DNA from 3 places in the Microbacterium sp. YJN-G genome. Region 3 is predicted to be linked to each of the others. Evidence: predicted binding sites of a transcription regulator. Region 3 holds the regulator's gene; each other region holds the start of a gene.
The links. Region 3 encodes LexA, which represses DNA repair genes until DNA is damaged. Its sites were predicted from a motif close to TCGAACANNTGTTCGA; they were not measured.
Positions count from the first base shown of each region.

Region 1: the regulator LexA is predicted to act here: its motif matches at 2,093-2,108, upstream of H7694_RS08980 (HNH endonuclease signature motif containing protein).
Region 2: the regulator LexA is predicted to act here: its motif matches at 1,262-1,277, upstream of H7694_RS07415 (HNH endonuclease signature motif containing protein).

Region 1 covers NZ_CP060402.1:1,865,920-1,871,256, forward strand. The annotation lists gene H7694_RS08965 (DsbA family protein) at 63-737, opposite strand; gene H7694_RS08970 (AAA family ATPase) at 791-1,354, shown strand; gene H7694_RS08975 (AAA family ATPase) at 1,351-1,926, shown strand; gene H7694_RS08980 (HNH endonuclease signature motif containing protein) at 2,119-3,693, shown strand; gene H7694_RS08985 (hypothetical protein) at 3,756-4,313, shown strand; gene H7694_RS08990 (hypothetical protein) at 4,292-5,152, shown strand.
Region 2 covers NZ_CP060402.1:1,571,907-1,577,243, reverse strand. The annotation lists gene H7694_RS07425 (DNA polymerase IV) at 1-880, shown strand, start outside; gene H7694_RS07420 (GNAT family N-acetyltransferase) at 906-1,178, opposite strand; gene H7694_RS07415 (HNH endonuclease signature motif containing protein) at 1,308-2,603, shown strand; gene H7694_RS07410 (DUF262 domain-containing protein) at 2,675-4,318, shown strand; gene H7694_RS07405 (IS256 family transposase) at 5,092-5,337, opposite strand, start outside.
Region 3 covers NZ_CP060402.1:2,149,820-2,155,156, forward strand. The annotation lists gene hisH (imidazole glycerol phosphate synthase subunit HisH) at 35-673, opposite strand; gene hisB (imidazoleglycerol-phosphate dehydratase HisB) at 670-1,305, opposite strand; gene H7694_RS10360 (histidinol-phosphate transaminase) at 1,302-2,384, opposite strand; gene H7694_RS10365 (LysM peptidoglycan-binding domain-containing protein) at 2,475-2,855, opposite strand; gene lexA (transcriptional repressor LexA) at 3,159-3,845, shown strand; gene metE (5-methyltetrahydropteroyltriglutamate--homocysteine S-methyltransferase) at 4,005-5,337, opposite strand, start outside.

The DNA.
Region 1 (5,337 bases), 280 kb from region 3:
GCAGGATCGGTGGACGATCCTGCCGCGTCTGTGATTGCGCGTCTGTGATTGCGCTGTCCTGCTCAGGCCTCGGCGGGCTGCTGCTTCTTCGCCCAGACGTCGCGGATGACGTTCTCGAACGCCTCCGGCGGCTGGGCGCCGCTGACGCCGTACTGTCCATCGATGACGAAGAACGGCACGCCGTTGATGCCGTAGGCGCGTGCCTGCGCCTGGTCGGCGCGCACGGCCTCGAGGTACTGGGCGGATTCGAGAGCCGAGCGGGTCTCGTCGGGCTCGAGGCCGATCTCGGCGGCGAGGGCGACGAGGTCGTCGATACGGCCGACGTGCTTGCCCTCGGTGAAGTAGGCGGACATGAGCCGCTCCTCCATCTCGTGCTGCAGGCCCTTGGCCTTCGCGAAGTGCAGCAGCTCGTGCGCCTTGACCGTGTTGGTGTGCTGCAGCAGGTCGAAGCGGTACTCCAGCCCTGCACCGGCGGCGACGTTCGTGACGTGGGCGAGCATCTGCTCGACCTGCTCGCGCGGCATCCGCTTGTGACCGGCGAGGAAGTCGACCTCGTCGCCGTCGAAGTCCACCGGGGTGTCGGGAGACAGCTCGAACGAGTGGAAGGTGATGTCGACCTGCGGTGCGTCGGCGTCAGTGGCGAGTGCCGAGAGACCGGCTTCGAGGTTGCGCTTGCCGATGTAGCACCAGGGGCAGGCGATGTCGGACCAGATGTCGATCGAGATGGGTTGGCTCACACTCTGTGCCAACCGACGCGATCGCGGATGTATTCCGCTGTTAGCATCTTCGGGTGCTCACCGCCGACGATCCCCTGCCGCACCGGCCGGAGCGGATCCTGATCGCGGGGGTGACCGGAGCGGGCAAGACCACGCTGGCTGTGCGACTCGCCGAGCGCTGGGATCTGGCGCACCACGAGCTGGACGCGCTGCATCACGGGCCAGGATGGACGCCGCGCCCGCAGTTCCTCGATGACGTGCGCGCCTTCGCCGCCACCGACCGCTGGGTGACCGAGTGGCAGTACACGAGCAAGGGCACGAACGACGTCCTGCCCGGACGGGCCGACCTGCTGGTGTGGCTCGACTATCCGTATCCGCTGGTGCGACGCCGGCTGCTGCGCCGTACCTGGCGGCGCCGCATCCTGCGCACGAAGCTGTGGAACGGCAACGTCGAGCCGACGCTCTGGCAGGCGCTGACGGTGCGCGGCGACGAGAACATCCTCGACTGGCAGAGGCGCACCCGTCACAAGTGGACGGAGCGGATGCCGTCGATCGAGACCGGCTTCCCCGGTCTGACGATCGTGCGCCTGCGGCATCCGCGCGAGACCGAGCGCTGGCTGAGGGCATCCGTCACATGACCGGGCGGATGCTGGGGGCCGACGACCCGGTGCCCTTCCGGCCCGCGCGCGTGCTGATCGCCGGTGTCACCCGCTCGGGCAAGACCACGCTCGCTCGGCGCCTCGCGGAACTGTGGGATCTGGATGCGCACGAGCTGGATGCACTGCACCATGGCCCCGGCTGGCAGCCGCGGCCGGAGTTCCTCGAGGAGGTGCGCGCCTTCGCCGCTGCGGATCGCTGGGTGACCGAATGGCAGTACACCAGCAAGGGCACCGACGACATCCTCACGCCCCGCGCGCAGCTCGCCGTCTGGCTGGACTATCCGTGGCCGGTGGTGCGGCGCCGGCTGCTGGCGCGCACGCTGCGCCGCAGCATCCTGCGCACCCGGATGTACAACGGCAACGTCGAAAAGCCGCTGTGGCGGCTGCTGGCCACGCGAGATCCCTACGAGAACATCCTCGCGTGGCAGAGTCGCACGCGCGGCTTCTGGACCGAGCGGATGCCGCAGAAGCTCGACCTCTTCCCCCACCTCGTCGTCGTGCGCCTGCGCCACCCCCGCGAGCTCGACCGCTGGCTCCGCCGGGTCCGCTGACGCACTTGGCTCTCTGAGGCTCTCGAAGGGCCAGCACACGCCCGCCCGCTGGGTCCCTGAGCCTGTCGAAGGGCTGCCCCCTCCCGCTGGGTCCCGGAGCCTGTCGAAGGGCCGAGCTGCGCCCCGGAAGTTTCCCGAACTTCTTCTCCCGAACTCCTACCCTAATTCGAACATCTGTACTACACTGGAGTCATGTCCACCGCCCCTCTCCCTCGCCACGTCGAGAAGGAAGCCCTGCTCGACGAGTGGCTCGAAGCGCGCCGTCAGGTCGCGGCGTGGGAGGCGAAAGCAGCCGCGGTCCTGGCGCGGCGGGCGGAGCTGGCTGATGCCGATGCGGCCGACGCCCCGATGCACCGCGAGACGATCCGCCGCAGCATGGTGGCGGAGTTCTCCTCGGCGGGCCGCGTCGCGAAAGGCACCGTGGAGCAGGCGTTCGGCGACGCCCGGACCCTGCATGACGAGTTCCCAACGCTGCGTGCCGCGTTCGAGGCCGGAACCGTTTCGGCGGCGCACGTCCGGGAGATCCTGCGCGCCGCCCGCCCGCTGACCCAGGCGATCCACGCCGGCACTCTCGATGACGGTGTGCGGGCGCTGTTCGAAGCGGCGGCGCTGGAGTTCGCGACCGCCGAGGCACCCGCCCGCACTCGCGCCCACGTCAGGGAGCTGGCTGCGGCCCTGGCGCCCCAGACCATCACCGACCGGCACGAGGAGGCGCTGGATGATCAGTACATCACCGTCCGCCCCTACGATGACGAGCTGTCATTCCTGAGCGCACTGCTGCCCACCCACATCGCCGTGGCGATCATGGACCGTCTCACCCAGAAGGCCACCCATCTGCGCGAGCACCCCGAAGACCGCACTCCCGTCCTCCCTGTCGACGAACCCGACCTTCTCCCTGACGGAACCCCCGCCGACTCGGTGATCTTCGGCGTCGCCGACACCTTCACCAGGGACCCATTCACCCCCGGCGAACCGGGCGTCGTCGGGAGCTGGATCCCCGAACCGGGGCCGCTGGAAGACCCTGAGGCGGCTGCAGCATACGACGCCGCGGTCGACCGGATCATCGCCGCCGGACCTCAGCCGATCCAGATCCCCGCCGACACCCGCTCCCTCGACCGGATTCGCGCCGAACTGTTCACCGACCTGCTCCTGGCTGCCTCCCCGTCCGAGGTGTTCGGCGACGGACTGCACAACATCACCGCCCACATCCAGGTCACCATCGACGCGAGCACCCTCACGGGCGTCGACGACCGTCCTGCACAGCTGGATGGACACGGGGCCCTCCACCCCGCCGTCGCCCGCAGCCTCGGCGGCACCGCGACCAGCTGGACGCGCCTTTTCCTGGATCCCGAAGGATTCGTCACCCAGACCGACACCTACACCCCCACCGCCGCCATGCGCCGGCACCTCCGCGCCCGGGACCAGCACTGCCGCTTCCCCGGATGCCGCATGCCCGTCCACCGCTGCGAACTCGACCACACCCTGGACTGGGCCAAGGGCGGCAAGACCTCGCTGGACAACCTCGCCTACCTCTGCAAGACGCACCATGCGCTCAAGCACCCCGACATCCCGGACGAGCACCGCTGGAGCGCCCGTCAGCTTCCCGACTGGTCCATCCAATGGACCAGTCCGACCGGACGCACGCACACTGACACCCCGCCCCGTCGCGTGATGTTCGTCCCGACCGGACCGCCCGGCCGTGATCCCGGCCCCTCCTCTGGAGCCGGCATCGACTGGACGCCGTCATCTGAACACACCCCGTTCTGACGGGGCCGACTACCTGTGGATAAGTCCTGCGCGCACAGGGTGGTTCGGGCTACCGTGGCCGGGTGACCCACGCCGCATCGTCCGTCCGCGCCCTCGGTGCTCTGTCCGCCGGCCTGCTCAGCCTCGGGATGCTCGCCGCGTGCACACCGGCCTCCGAGCCTGAGCCGGAACCGACAGAGACCGCACTGTTCTCGTCCGACGAGGAAGCATTCGCTGCGGCAGAAGAGACGTACAGGGAGTATCTTGCCGTTTACAACGCCATCGACCTCGCGGACGGATCGGCGCTCGATGCCACGCGTGACTATGTCACCGGTCGATATGCGGCATCGGAGCGCGAATCGATTTCGCGACTGCAGGCAGAGGAGTTGTCCCGCCACGGGGCATCGAAGCTGGTCAGTTTCGAAGGGCAGTCTTACGAGCGCCCCGACCGGATAAATGCACGCATCTGCAGCGATGTGAGCGAAACGGACATCGTCGACGTCAACGGGAAGTCCGTCGTCTCGCCGACCCGCCCGGATCGCTACGCGCTCGACGTGACCTTCATCATCGATGGCGAAGCAATCCTGCTTGCCGAATCGCAGGCAGTAGAGGACGAGTCATGCGCATCAGCAGAGTCGTAACCGGGCTGATCTGCGCTGTCGCAGTCGTGGCGATGGGAGCACCGGCCACCGCCAGTGACTCCAAGCCGTGCTCTTTGCTGGAGCAGGAACTCGGAGAGTGCACGGTCAAGAAGACCGACGAATCAGTAGAGGCATCGGGAACCTGGAAGAAACCTGGTTCGTCCAACGAGCCCCGAGAGTCGAGCTCCGACGATGCCGAGCCGGACAACAGCACGGACGACGCGACTCCCGTGGTCAACATCCAGCCCCGACCCGACCCATTCACGCAGTGCGACGATGACTGGAATCTCATGATGCGGTGTGTGGACGCACTGAACCGCGTCGACCCCGAAGACGACGAACCGGCCCCTTCGATCCCGCCGATCACGATCACCGACCTCGCATCCTTCGCCCCAGACCCGAGCTCCCTTGCGGGTGAGCCCGACAATCTCGGCGTGGCTGGACTGCCCACCAACTTCGTCACGGCCGCCACCACTCACACTCAGACGGGCGAGCTGTTCGGTTACCCGATCACCGTGCGCTTCACCCCGGCGTCCTTCACCTTCCACTACGGCGACGGCCAGACGACACGGACCACCACCGGCGGACAGAGCTGGGAAGCGCTCCGCCTTCCGCAGTTCTCTCCCACCGACACCAGCCACACCTACACCGAACGCGGCACCTACACAGCTCGCGTCGACGTCGCCTACACCGCAGAGATCGACCTCGGCGGTGGCTGGTTCTCCATCACCGGTGAACTCACCACGACCGGCGCCGGCCAGGACATCCGCATCTACGAAGCGCACACTGCGCTCGTCGCGCACACCTGCACGGAAGATCCCGACGGACCCGGCTGCTGAACGTTAGGGCTTGGGGCCCTTCGACAGGCTCAGGGACCCAAGCGGCACAGCGACCCAGCCTGAGCACACGACGAGGGCGGAGTGAGGTCTCCCGGAGTGAGCATCGGGAGGGGCCCGCGCAGCGGGAAGGAGCCCGCTCTGCGAACGAAGGGAGACCTCACGCAGCCCGGGCACTCACCAGAAAC
Region 2 (5,337 bases), 580 kb from region 3:
ACGCAGAGCGCCGGATGACGCGGTGTTCCTGCCGGTCGACCATGCCGCCTACGAGCAGGTGTCGGCGCAGGTCATGGCGGCGCTGCGCACTCTGCCGGACGTGGTGGTGGAGATCATCGGTTGGGATGAGTGCTTTCTCGGCGCGACGACCAACGACCCCGAGTCGCTCGCGCGAGCCGCCCAGCAGGCCGTGCTGGACGCCACCGCGCTGCAGTGCACGGTCGGCATCGGCGACAACAAGGTGCGTGCCAAGATCGCGACAGGATTCGGCAAGCCGAGGGGCGTGTTCCGCCTGACGGACGCGAATTGGTTCGACGTGATGGGGGAGAGGGAGACGCGTGAGCTGTGGGGCATCGGCGCTCGGGTGCAGAGTCGCCTGGCCGATCACGGCATCCGCTCTGTCCGCGAACTGGCGGATGCCGATGAGGCGGAGCTCGTGGCCGAGTTCGGGCCGACGATGGGCGTCTGGTATCACGGTCTCGGGTTCGGCCGCGGTCCGGCGGTCGTCGACGACACGCCGTGGGTCGCCCGCAGCCACAGCAGGGAGACCACGTTCCCGCAGAACCTCTCGACGCGCGACGAGATCGACGGCGCCCTGCGCGAGCTGGCGCAGGCGGCCTTCGAGGACTGCGCGGCCGAAGGGAGACCGGTTGTGCGAGTGCATCTGAAGGTGCGGTACGCGCCGTTCGAGACGCGCACGCTCGGCCACAAGCTGCCGGCGCCGGTCAGCAGCGCCTCGGAGTTCGTGGCTGCCGCGCTCGCTCTGAGCGCCGGACTGGATGGTGAGCGGGAGGTGCGGCTGCTGGGGGTGCGGGCCGAGATGGCGATGCCCGAGGGAGGCGTCCCCGTGGATCGCACACCGGTGCGGGGGAGGATCTGAGAGGCGGGGGGCGCTGACGCGGTCGTCAGCCGGCGTCGAGATCCGCGCGGATCAGCGAGTGCACCGCGAGGTCGGTGCGTCCCGCGTCGGTGAACCCGGCGTTGCGGGCGACGCCCTCGAACCGGAACCCGGCCTTCTCAGCGACCCGGTTCGAGGCGTGGTTGCCGGGCGCGATCCGCAGCTCGATCCGCTCGAAGTCCAGATCCGTCAGCATCCAATCCGCGACCAGCCGCACGGCGGTGGGCATCCGGCCGCGGCCGCGGTGTGCCGCCGCGGTCCAGTGCCGCGGTGACAGCATGCCTTCATCCTGCCGTGAACGCAGGATCAGCGGCGCGAGCCGGGGTGGCGGAAATCGGTTCAACCTGGGGTTTAAGGTTTGCGGCGTAAGGATGTTCGAATGTCGGTGGTCGCCGGTTGAATGGAATCCATGGAGAACATCGTCGATCGGTTGGAGCAGTGGCAGGCGCGGTATGCGTCGATGCTCGCCGAGGCGTTCTCATCCGACGAGTTCGCCGGCCTCAGCGATGCCGACCAGGTGCGACTGCTGGAGGTGTCGGGGCGCATCCAGCGGGGCACCGAGGCTGTGCAGGTCGAGACGACCGTACACATCCGCGAACGATCGGAGGGACTGCGCGCCGAGCGGCTCACCAGCAGCTATGGATGCGATCGGCCGGCCGACCTGCTGCGGATGGCGCTGCGCATCGACCGCACGGCGTCGAACCGGCTGGTCAAGGTCGCGGGATTCACCGCGCGCATCCGTGGCATCAGTGCGGGGGAGTACCTCCCGGCTCAGTACGACAGCCTGCGAGGCGCGCTTCACGAAGGTGTCATCGGCGTGGCCGGATTCCTGGCCGCGGTCGAGCCGATCGAGGCAAGCCGCGGTCGGCTCGTACTGGAGCAGCGCATCGACGCGGACAGGCAGCTGGGCGCGTTCGCCCGTGGCATACTGACGGACGCCGATGCCAGACCTGTTCCGGAGGGCGAGCGGGCACCTGCACCGACGCCGGACGAACTGGGGCAGCTGGCACATGTGCTGGCCGCGTATCTCGATCCCGACGGGGCCGAACCGCGAGATGACCTCGCTTCGCGCACGCGCGGGTTGGGACTGGGTGCGAAGCGCGACGGGTGCGTGCCGATCCGGGGTTACCTTCTGCCCGAGGTCGCCGCACAGTTGAGCCTGATGTGGGACAGTCTGCTCAATCCGCGCGTGGAGCCGGTCGCGGCTCCGCCGGGCGTGCACTTCGTCGATTCGCAACAGGATCCGTCAGAGGACCCGCTCGTACCGCTCGACGACCGGAGTCGGCTGCAGAAGCAGCACGACGCCTTCGCAACGATCCTCATGGCTGCGGCCCGTGGCGGGGAGCTGCCGGATCTGGGTGGAGCCGCCCCGACCCTCGTCGTCACGGTCGACGCGGAGGACTACGCGTCGGGGGAGGGCTGGGCGGATGTCTCCGGCACCGACGTGCCGGTGCCGATGCGAGTGGCAGCCCAAGTCGGCTGTGCCGGTGGCGTCCAGCGCGTGCTGTTCGATGAGCACGGCCGCATCGTCGGTCTCGGAACGTCGGCCCGCGTCTTCAACGCTCTGCAGCGACGGGCCATCGTCGCGCGAGATGGCGGCTGCATCATCCCGGGCTGCACGATTCCGGCGACCTGGTGCGAACTCCATCACGTCAGGGACTACGCGCTGGGCGGTGAGACCCACACCGACAACGGCGCAAGTTAGCAATACCACCGTTCGCTCCACGTCGTTGACCTCCTGGTAGGTTGACCACATTGGCACTTAGGGGAGTTATCATGGCTCGCGAAACAGACTTTGACCACGACCAAGTCGGCCACTTGCTCGCTGATCACTTGATCGAAGTACCACGCTTTCAGCGTCGTTATGCGTGGACGATCGATAATGTGCGCGAGTACCTCAGCGACCTCGCCGAGGCGCGTGCGAAAGACCGCGACTATTTCGTCGGCACTGTTGTGCTGACGCTCCCAGAGGAAGACAGTTTTCGTCGGCGTGTAGTCGACGGCCAGCAGCGGCTCGCCACTACATCTGTGCTACTCGTTGCGATTAGGGATCGGCTTATCGAGCTGGGAAAAGTCGAGCAGGCCAAGCGCGTAGAGGAAAGATATCTGCGAGGTTACGAGCTTCAGGCAGAGGGTGTATTTGAGCGACTTGCACTCGGCCCGCACGACAGCGAGGCGTACCTCGGACTGCTCAACGGCGAGACTTCGGCGGATCGAGACACCCATCCACTCGTGGCGTCCTACGGTGTTTGCAGGCAGCACGTTGCGGGACTCGCGCCGGACGCGGATTCCTACAGCGCTCTCATGGACATCGTCAACCAGCTAGAGAAGCGCGTCCAGATCTTGGTTGCGGTTGCGACTGGCATCCAAGAGGCCTACGTCATCTTTGAGACCCTGAACGACCGCGGCGCAGACCTCACCACTGCCGATCTTCTGAAGAACTACCTATTCAGCGCTTCGGGCGCTTACCTCTCGACCGTCGAGCACAAGTGGGTACAGCTTGAGTCGGCGTTCGAGAAGCCGGACGACCTTGTTCGCCTGATCCGCTTCGAGCTCATCTCACGCAAGGGCCCGGTTCGGACGAGCAAGCTTTACCGGGCGATTCAGGAGGACATTGGGGAGTCGGGGATCAGCGCGAATACCTACCTCAGTCGACTGGTGAAGGCGAAAGATACTTACGTCGCGCTGCGCGATCCCGACAGTGACTACTGGAAAAGCGAGAAAGTTGACGTCCGGGATTCACTGCTCGCGTACAGAAGGTTCCAGTTCGAGAGCAGCATCCCCGTCGTGCTCGCGGCATTCGCGACGTGGGACTTCGATGACGCCTGTCGACTCCTCAACAAACTCTTGATGTGGTCGGTACGAGCGCTCTTCGCGGGGAACATTGGCGCGAAGTTGGCTGAAGACACCTTCGGTAGCACCGCGGCCGCGATCTCGGCGGGCGCCGCAGTCAACCAGATTGATGTTCGTGCCGAACTGGACAAGCTGATCCCCAGCGATGACCAGTTCAGGGCGGCGTTCAGTCGATATGGCGTGATGCCTGGCTCTCGAGTCAAGTACATTCTGGGGATGATTGAACGCGTCGAGTCCGAACTAGCTGGTCGTGATACGACCGCTCTCGATTGGTCATCGCGCGGTGTGACCATTGAGCACATCCATCCGAAGTCGCTGCCTGGGCAGCTGGGCCAGGGGGCTGCGGCGACGCTGGTTGACACGCTCGGCAACCTCACGCTGCTGGAAAAAAGGCTCAATAAGGGGCTCGGGTCGAAGCTTCCGCCTGAAAAGTCAGAGGTGTACGCAGAATCAGCGTTCACGATGACGCGCCAGCTCAGCGGACTAAACGCATGGAACGCCGGAGCGATCGAGCGACGTATCGACAGGTTGGCAGGGTTGGCCTGTCAGGCCTGGCCCAACGCCTAGCGCGGCTCGCGAAGCGCGCCGCGCCTTGACTTGAATCTGCAACATAACTCGGGGGACTGCAGCGACGAGGGGCGGCAAGGAATCGCGGAGCGATTCCGCGGCAGCCGCGCCGCGTAGCGGCGTCGGTGAAGATATCCGCAGGGCTGGGAATGACAGCAGTGTGATTCTCTGCTAGAACTGCTGGTGAACGGTAGCTGGAATCACACAGAAGCAAAAGCACGAGCGCACCTTTACGCAGACACAGACATAGCAAGCGCGACAGACGCAGCCCTACCAGCGGGGCGAGTACATCGAACTGACCGTTCGCGTTCTTGTCGTCTTGTCTGTGTGAGGTTCTGCGATGGTCACTGCACCGTCTTCTGTGCGCCCCTTGGCTCGTCCCGATGCTGGTTGGTCGTTCACGCTTGTCCCGGCCGCCGGTGAGGGCGGCGGTTCGTTCCGGTCGTCGTTGCGGCGGGTGCCCGATTATGTGGCGCGCGGCGAGGCCGCGGATCCAGATCGCGCTGCTGCTGAAGCGGGGCGGCGTGCGCGATCGACGTTGCGCAGGTACTGCGCAGCGAACGTGCTCAATCGTCTAGGTACGTTGACGTACGCGGGCGCAGGTAATCACGATTCGGCGCTGATCCGTGAGCACCTTGGTGACTTCTTCCGCGCTCTGCGCGATGGCCTGGGAGGGAAGCCGTTGCCGTATGCGTGGGTTCCCGAGTGGCACAAGGGTGACGTCCCGCTGAGTGGTGGAGTTTCTCAACACCGTGCGAGATCAGCTTCTGTGATTATGCTGCAGCGAGTTCGGGGATCGCGACCTCCTTCTCGGTGGTGTTGAGGAGCTTCATGGAGTGCTCGCTGAAGTAGCGTCGGTCGGCGCCGTCCCATTCGTCGTGTTGCTCGATGAGGACGTGCCCGGCCAGGCGCAGCAACGCGGCGGGGTTGGGGAAGGTGCCGACGACGTCGGTGCGCCGTTTGATTTCCTTGTTCACCCGCTCCAGGGGATTCGTGGACCAGATCTGCCGCCAGTGCTG
Region 3 (5,337 bases):
CGCGGTGTGACCCAGCCCGGCGTCGCGGGAATGCTCAGGGCAGTGATTCGGTCCAGTTGCGCAGCAGGCGGATGCCGGCGTCGCCGGACTTCTCCGGGTGGAACTGCGTGGCCGACAGCGGGCCGTTCTCGACCGCGGCGAGGAACCTCTCCCCGTGCGTGGCCCAGGTCACAGCGGGCTGCGGGAACGGCGCGGTCACGTCGAGGGTCCAGCTCTTCGCGGCGAAGGAGTGCACGAAGTAGAAGCGCTCCTGTTCGATGCCGCGGAACAGCACGCTTCCCTCACCCGGCTCGACGGTGTTCCAGCCCATGTGCGGCAGAACCGGTGCGTCGAGCTCGGCGACGATGCCGGGCCACTCCCCCAGCCCCTCGGTGTTCTGTCCGCGCTCGACGCCACGCTCGAACATGACCTGCATGCCGACGCAGATGCCCAGCACGGGGCGTCCTCCCGCCAGGCGCCGGTCGATGATCTCGTCGCCGCCGTGGGCGAACAGCGCATCGCGCACAGCGGCGAACGCGCCGACGCCGGGGACGACGAGCCCGTCGGCCTCCAGCGCCCGGTCGCGGTCACGCGTCAGCTCGACGTCGGCGCCGGCCGCAGCCAGAGCCTTGACCGCCGAGTGGACGTTGCCCGACTCGTAGTCGAAGACGGCGACCCGCGCAGCGCGGCTCACAGCGCCCCCTTGGTGGACGGGATCCCCTCGACCAGCGGATCGGCGGCCTTGGCCTGCCGGAAGGCGCGGGCGAAGGCCTTGAACTCGGCCTCGGCGATGTGGTGCGGGTCGCGCCCGCCCAGCACGCGCACGTGCACGGTGAGACCGGCGTGGAAGGTGATCGCCTCGAAGGCGTGACGCACCAGCGAGCCAGTGAAGTGCCCGCCGATGAGGTGGAACTCGAAGCCGTCCGGTTCACCGCTGTGCACGAGGAACGGGCGCCCGGAGATGTCGACGACGGCCTGGGCGAGCGCCTCGTCGAGCGGCACGAGCGCGTCGCCGTACCGGGAGATGCCCGACTTGTCGCCGAGGGCCTCGCGGATGGCCTGGCCGAGCACGATCGAGATGTCCTCGACGGTGTGGTGGGCGTCGATGTGGGTGTCGCCGGTGGCGCGCACGGTGAGGTCGGTCAGCGAGTGCTTGGCGAACGCCGTGAGCATGTGGTCGAAGAACGGCACCGAGGTGGAGATCTCGCTGCGTCCCGTGCCGTCGAGGTTCAGCTCGACCTCGACGGTCGACTCGGACGTGCTGCGGGTGCGCTGCGCCGTACGCGGCTGCGGTGCGGTGCCCGTCTCAGGGCTGAGTGCGCTCATGAAGACGATCCTATCGACGCCAGTGCGTCCAGGAACGCGGTGGTCTCGGCCTCGGTGCCCGCTGTGACGCGCAGGTGGCCCGGGATGCCGACGTCGCGGATCAGCACGCCGCGGTCGTAGAGCGCCTGCCACACCGCCCTCGGGTCGTCGACGCCGCCGAAGAGCACGAAGTTCGACCAGGAGGCGTGGGGGGTGTAGCCGAGCGCCTCGAGCGTAGCGGTGATGCGGTCGCGCTGCTCGACGATCTCGTCGACCATGCGCAGCATGGTGGCCGAGTTGCGCAGTGCCGCGGTCGCCGCCGCCTGGGTGAGGGCGCTGAGGTGGTACGGCAGGCGCACCAGGCGTAGCGCGTCGATGAACGCGGGGTCGGCGGCCAGGTACCCGACCCGGGCGCCGGCGAACGCGAACGCCTTGCTCATGGTGCGCGAGACGGCCAGCCGCGGGCGCCCCGGCAGCAGGGAGAGAGCGGATGCCGCATCCTTGGGCGCGAACTCGTGGTACGCCTCGTCCACGATCACGATGCCGCGGGCGGCCTCGTAGACGGCCTCGACGACGTCGAGGCCGAGAGGGGTGCCCGTCGGGTTGTTCGGCGAGCACAGCAGGATCACGTCGGGGTCCGCGTCGCGCACCTGCGCGGCGGCATCCTCGGCGGTGATCGTGTAGTCGTCCTCGCGCGTGCCCGAGATCCACCGCGCCCCGGTGCCCTGCGTGATCAGCGGGTACATCGAGTACGTGGGTGCGAAGCCGAAGGCGGTGCGCCCGGGGCCGGCGAAGGCTTGCATGATGTGCTGCAGCACCTCGTTCGAGCCGTTGCCCGCCCAGATCTGGTCGGCGGTGAGACCGTGCCCGAGGTAGCCGGCGAATGCCTCCCGCAGAGCAGTGAACTCGCGGTCGGGGTAGCGGTTGACGTCGGTGAGGGCGAGGGCGATGTCATCGAGGATGTCGCCGACCACGGCATCCGGCACGGGATGCGTGTTCTCGTTCACGTTCAGCGCGACCGGCAGCGGCGCCTGCGGCGCGCCGTAGGGGGTGAGCCCGCGCAGATCAGCGCGGAGGGGCAGCTCGTCGAGGGAGGTCACCCCTCAATCGTAGGACGCCGGATCGGGCCCCTTCCCCGCGTGACGCCACTGGTCGTCGCGCGCGTGGGCGCGGATTCTGCCCCGTTCGCGTCAGCGCGCGTACTCGACAGGGATCGCGATCTCGTCGCCGATCTGGATCATGCCGGTGCTGAGGTTGTTCAGCCGCTGGATGTCGTCGATGACATCGCGCGGGTCGTCGTTCGGTGCGACCGTGGAGGCGATCGACCAGAGCGTGTCACCCGGCATCACGGTGACGGTCTGGAACTGCACGTTCGCCGCCTGGTCCCCCGAGGCGAGGGCGGAGCCGCCCGCGAACACGGAGAAGGCGAGGACGGCGACGACCGGTGCCGCGGCGAACGCGGTGAGGACGCGGCGGCCGCGTGCGGTCAGGCGCAGGCGGGTGCGGGAGGCCGACCGCGCACCGGCGGACACGCGAGCGATCGCGGGGACCTGGATGCTGATGGTGCTCATGTGACGCTCCTCTGTCTTTCCCCGCGCGCCGGCGGGACTGGTACAGCTTTCGCATCCGGCATCCGGCCGGGGATGCCGGATGCGAAGCTGTGTTCCGAACTTATCTTCGATATCGAACATCTGTCAAGAATTCTTCGACAATCGACCCGAATCCATCCCGACACGCTCGAACAGATCTTCCGTTTTCGGTGATTCCTCGGATACGGTTTCGATATGGAGAGCCCATCACGGGCCACCGACATTCGAACCGGACGCCCGCGCTGGCGCGGATCCGCACCGGACGGCACGCATGAAGGAGCACCGATGAGCGACATCCCGGCCCCCGCCTCCGAGGCTCCGCGCACCCGGCGGCGCAAGAGCCTCAGCGCCAAGCAGATGGCGATCCTCGAGGTCATCCAGACCTCCATCGCGCGGCACGGCTATCCGCCGAGCATGCGCGAGATCGGCGATGCCGTCGGGCTGAAGTCGCTCTCGAGCGTGACCCATCAGCTCGGCCAGCTCGAGCTCAGCGGCTACCTGCGCCGCGACCCGGGCAAGACGCGCGCCATGGAGGTGCTCATCGACCTGCCGGGCACGAGCGCCGAGAACCCCGCCGACACCGCGCCCGCCGTCGGCGATGCCGCCCTCGTGCCGCTGGTCGGGCAGATCGCGGCCGGCGTGCCCATCACGGCCGACCAGCAGGTGGAGGAGATCTTCCCGCTGCCGCGTCAGCTGGTCGGCAAGGGCGAGCTGTTCATGCTGAAGGTCAACGGCGAGTCGATGATCGACGCCGCGATCTGCGATGGCGACTGGGTCGTCGTGCGCACGCAGAACGATGCGGAGAACGGCGACATCGTCGCGGCCATGATCGACGGCGAGGCGACGGTGAAGGCGTTCCGCCGTCGCGACGGCCACACCTGGCTGCTCCCCCGCAATTCGGCCTTCGAGCCGATCCTCGGCGATGAGGCCGTCGTGCTCGGCAAGGTCGTGGCGGTGCTGCGCGCCGTCTGATCTCCCGCCGAAACCCCTCAAGGTTGTCGAAACCCCTCCTGAATCTCGCAATTCAGGAGGGGTTTCGGCACTGCTGAGGGGTTTCGGCGTCTGACGACGCGTCTGACGACGAGACTGACGACGTCGCGCGTGACGACGTCGTCAGTCCCACTTCACGCGTCAGGCGGGGACGACCACGTCCTCACGCACGCGGCGGGTGGCCTCGACGATGTTGCGCAGCGAGGCGACCGTCTCGTCGTAGCCGCGGGTCTTCAGACCGCAGTCCGGGTTGACCCACAGCTGACGCAGCGGCAGCTCGTCGACGGCGCGGCGCAGCAGCGACTCGATCTCGGCGACGCTGGGAATGCGGGGCGAGTGGATGTCGTACACACCGGGGCCCACGCCGTGGTCGAAGCCGTACCGTGCGATGTCGGCGACGACCTCCATGCGGCTGCGGGCGGCCTCGATCGAGGTGACGTCGGCGTCGAGCGCGCGGATCGCGTCGATGACCACGCCGAACTCCGAGTAGCAGAGGTGCGTGTGCACCTGCGTGGGAGCGGCGGCGCCGCCGGTGGCGAGGCGGAACGAGCGCACGGACCAGTCGAGGTAGGCGGGCTGGTCGGCCTTCTTCAGCGGCAGCAGCTCGCGCAGCGCGGGCTCGTCGACCTGGATGATGGCGATGCCCGCGGCCTCGAGATCGGTGATCTCATCGCGCAGCGCCAGGGCCACCTGGTTCGCGGTCTCGCCCAGCGGCTGGTCGTCGCGCACGAACGACCAGGCGAGGATGGTGACCGGGCCGGTGAGCATGCCCTTGACGGGCTTGACGCTCAGCGACTGCGCGTACGCCGCCCACGACACGGTGATCGGGGCCGGGCGCGACACGTCGCCCCACAGGATCGAGGGACGGGTGGCGCGCGAGCCGTAGGACTGCACCCAGCCGTTCTCGGTCACGGCGAAGCCGTCGAGGTTCTCGGCGAAGTACTGCACCATGTCGTTGCGCTCGGGCTCGCCGTGCACCAGCACGTCGAGGCCGAGGTCCTCCTGCAGCGCGACGACGCGGTCGATCTCGGAGCGCAGGAAGTCCTCGTAGTCGTCCTGCGGCAGCTCGCCACGTGTGAACTGGGCGCGCGCACGGCGGATGTCACCGGTCTGCGGGAACGAGCCGATCGTGGTCAGCGGCAGTGCGGGCAGGTTCAGCGCCTGCTGGGCGTTCTCGCGCTCCTGGTAGGGGGCGCGCGAGAAGTCGTCCTCGACGAGCGCACGCCGGCGCACGGCGCCGTCGCGCACGCCGGGCGCCTCGCGGCGGTCGGCGAGGGCTGCGGATGCGGCATCCAGTTCCGTCGCGACGGCCTCGCGGCCCTCCGCGAGCCCGCGGGCGAGGGTGACGACCTGTGCGACCTTCTGGTCGGCGAACGCCAGCCATGACACCAGCCGCGCGTCGAGCTTCGACTCGTCCTCGACATCGTGCGGTACGTGCAGCAGCGAGGTCGAGGTCGAAGCGGCGACGGTACCG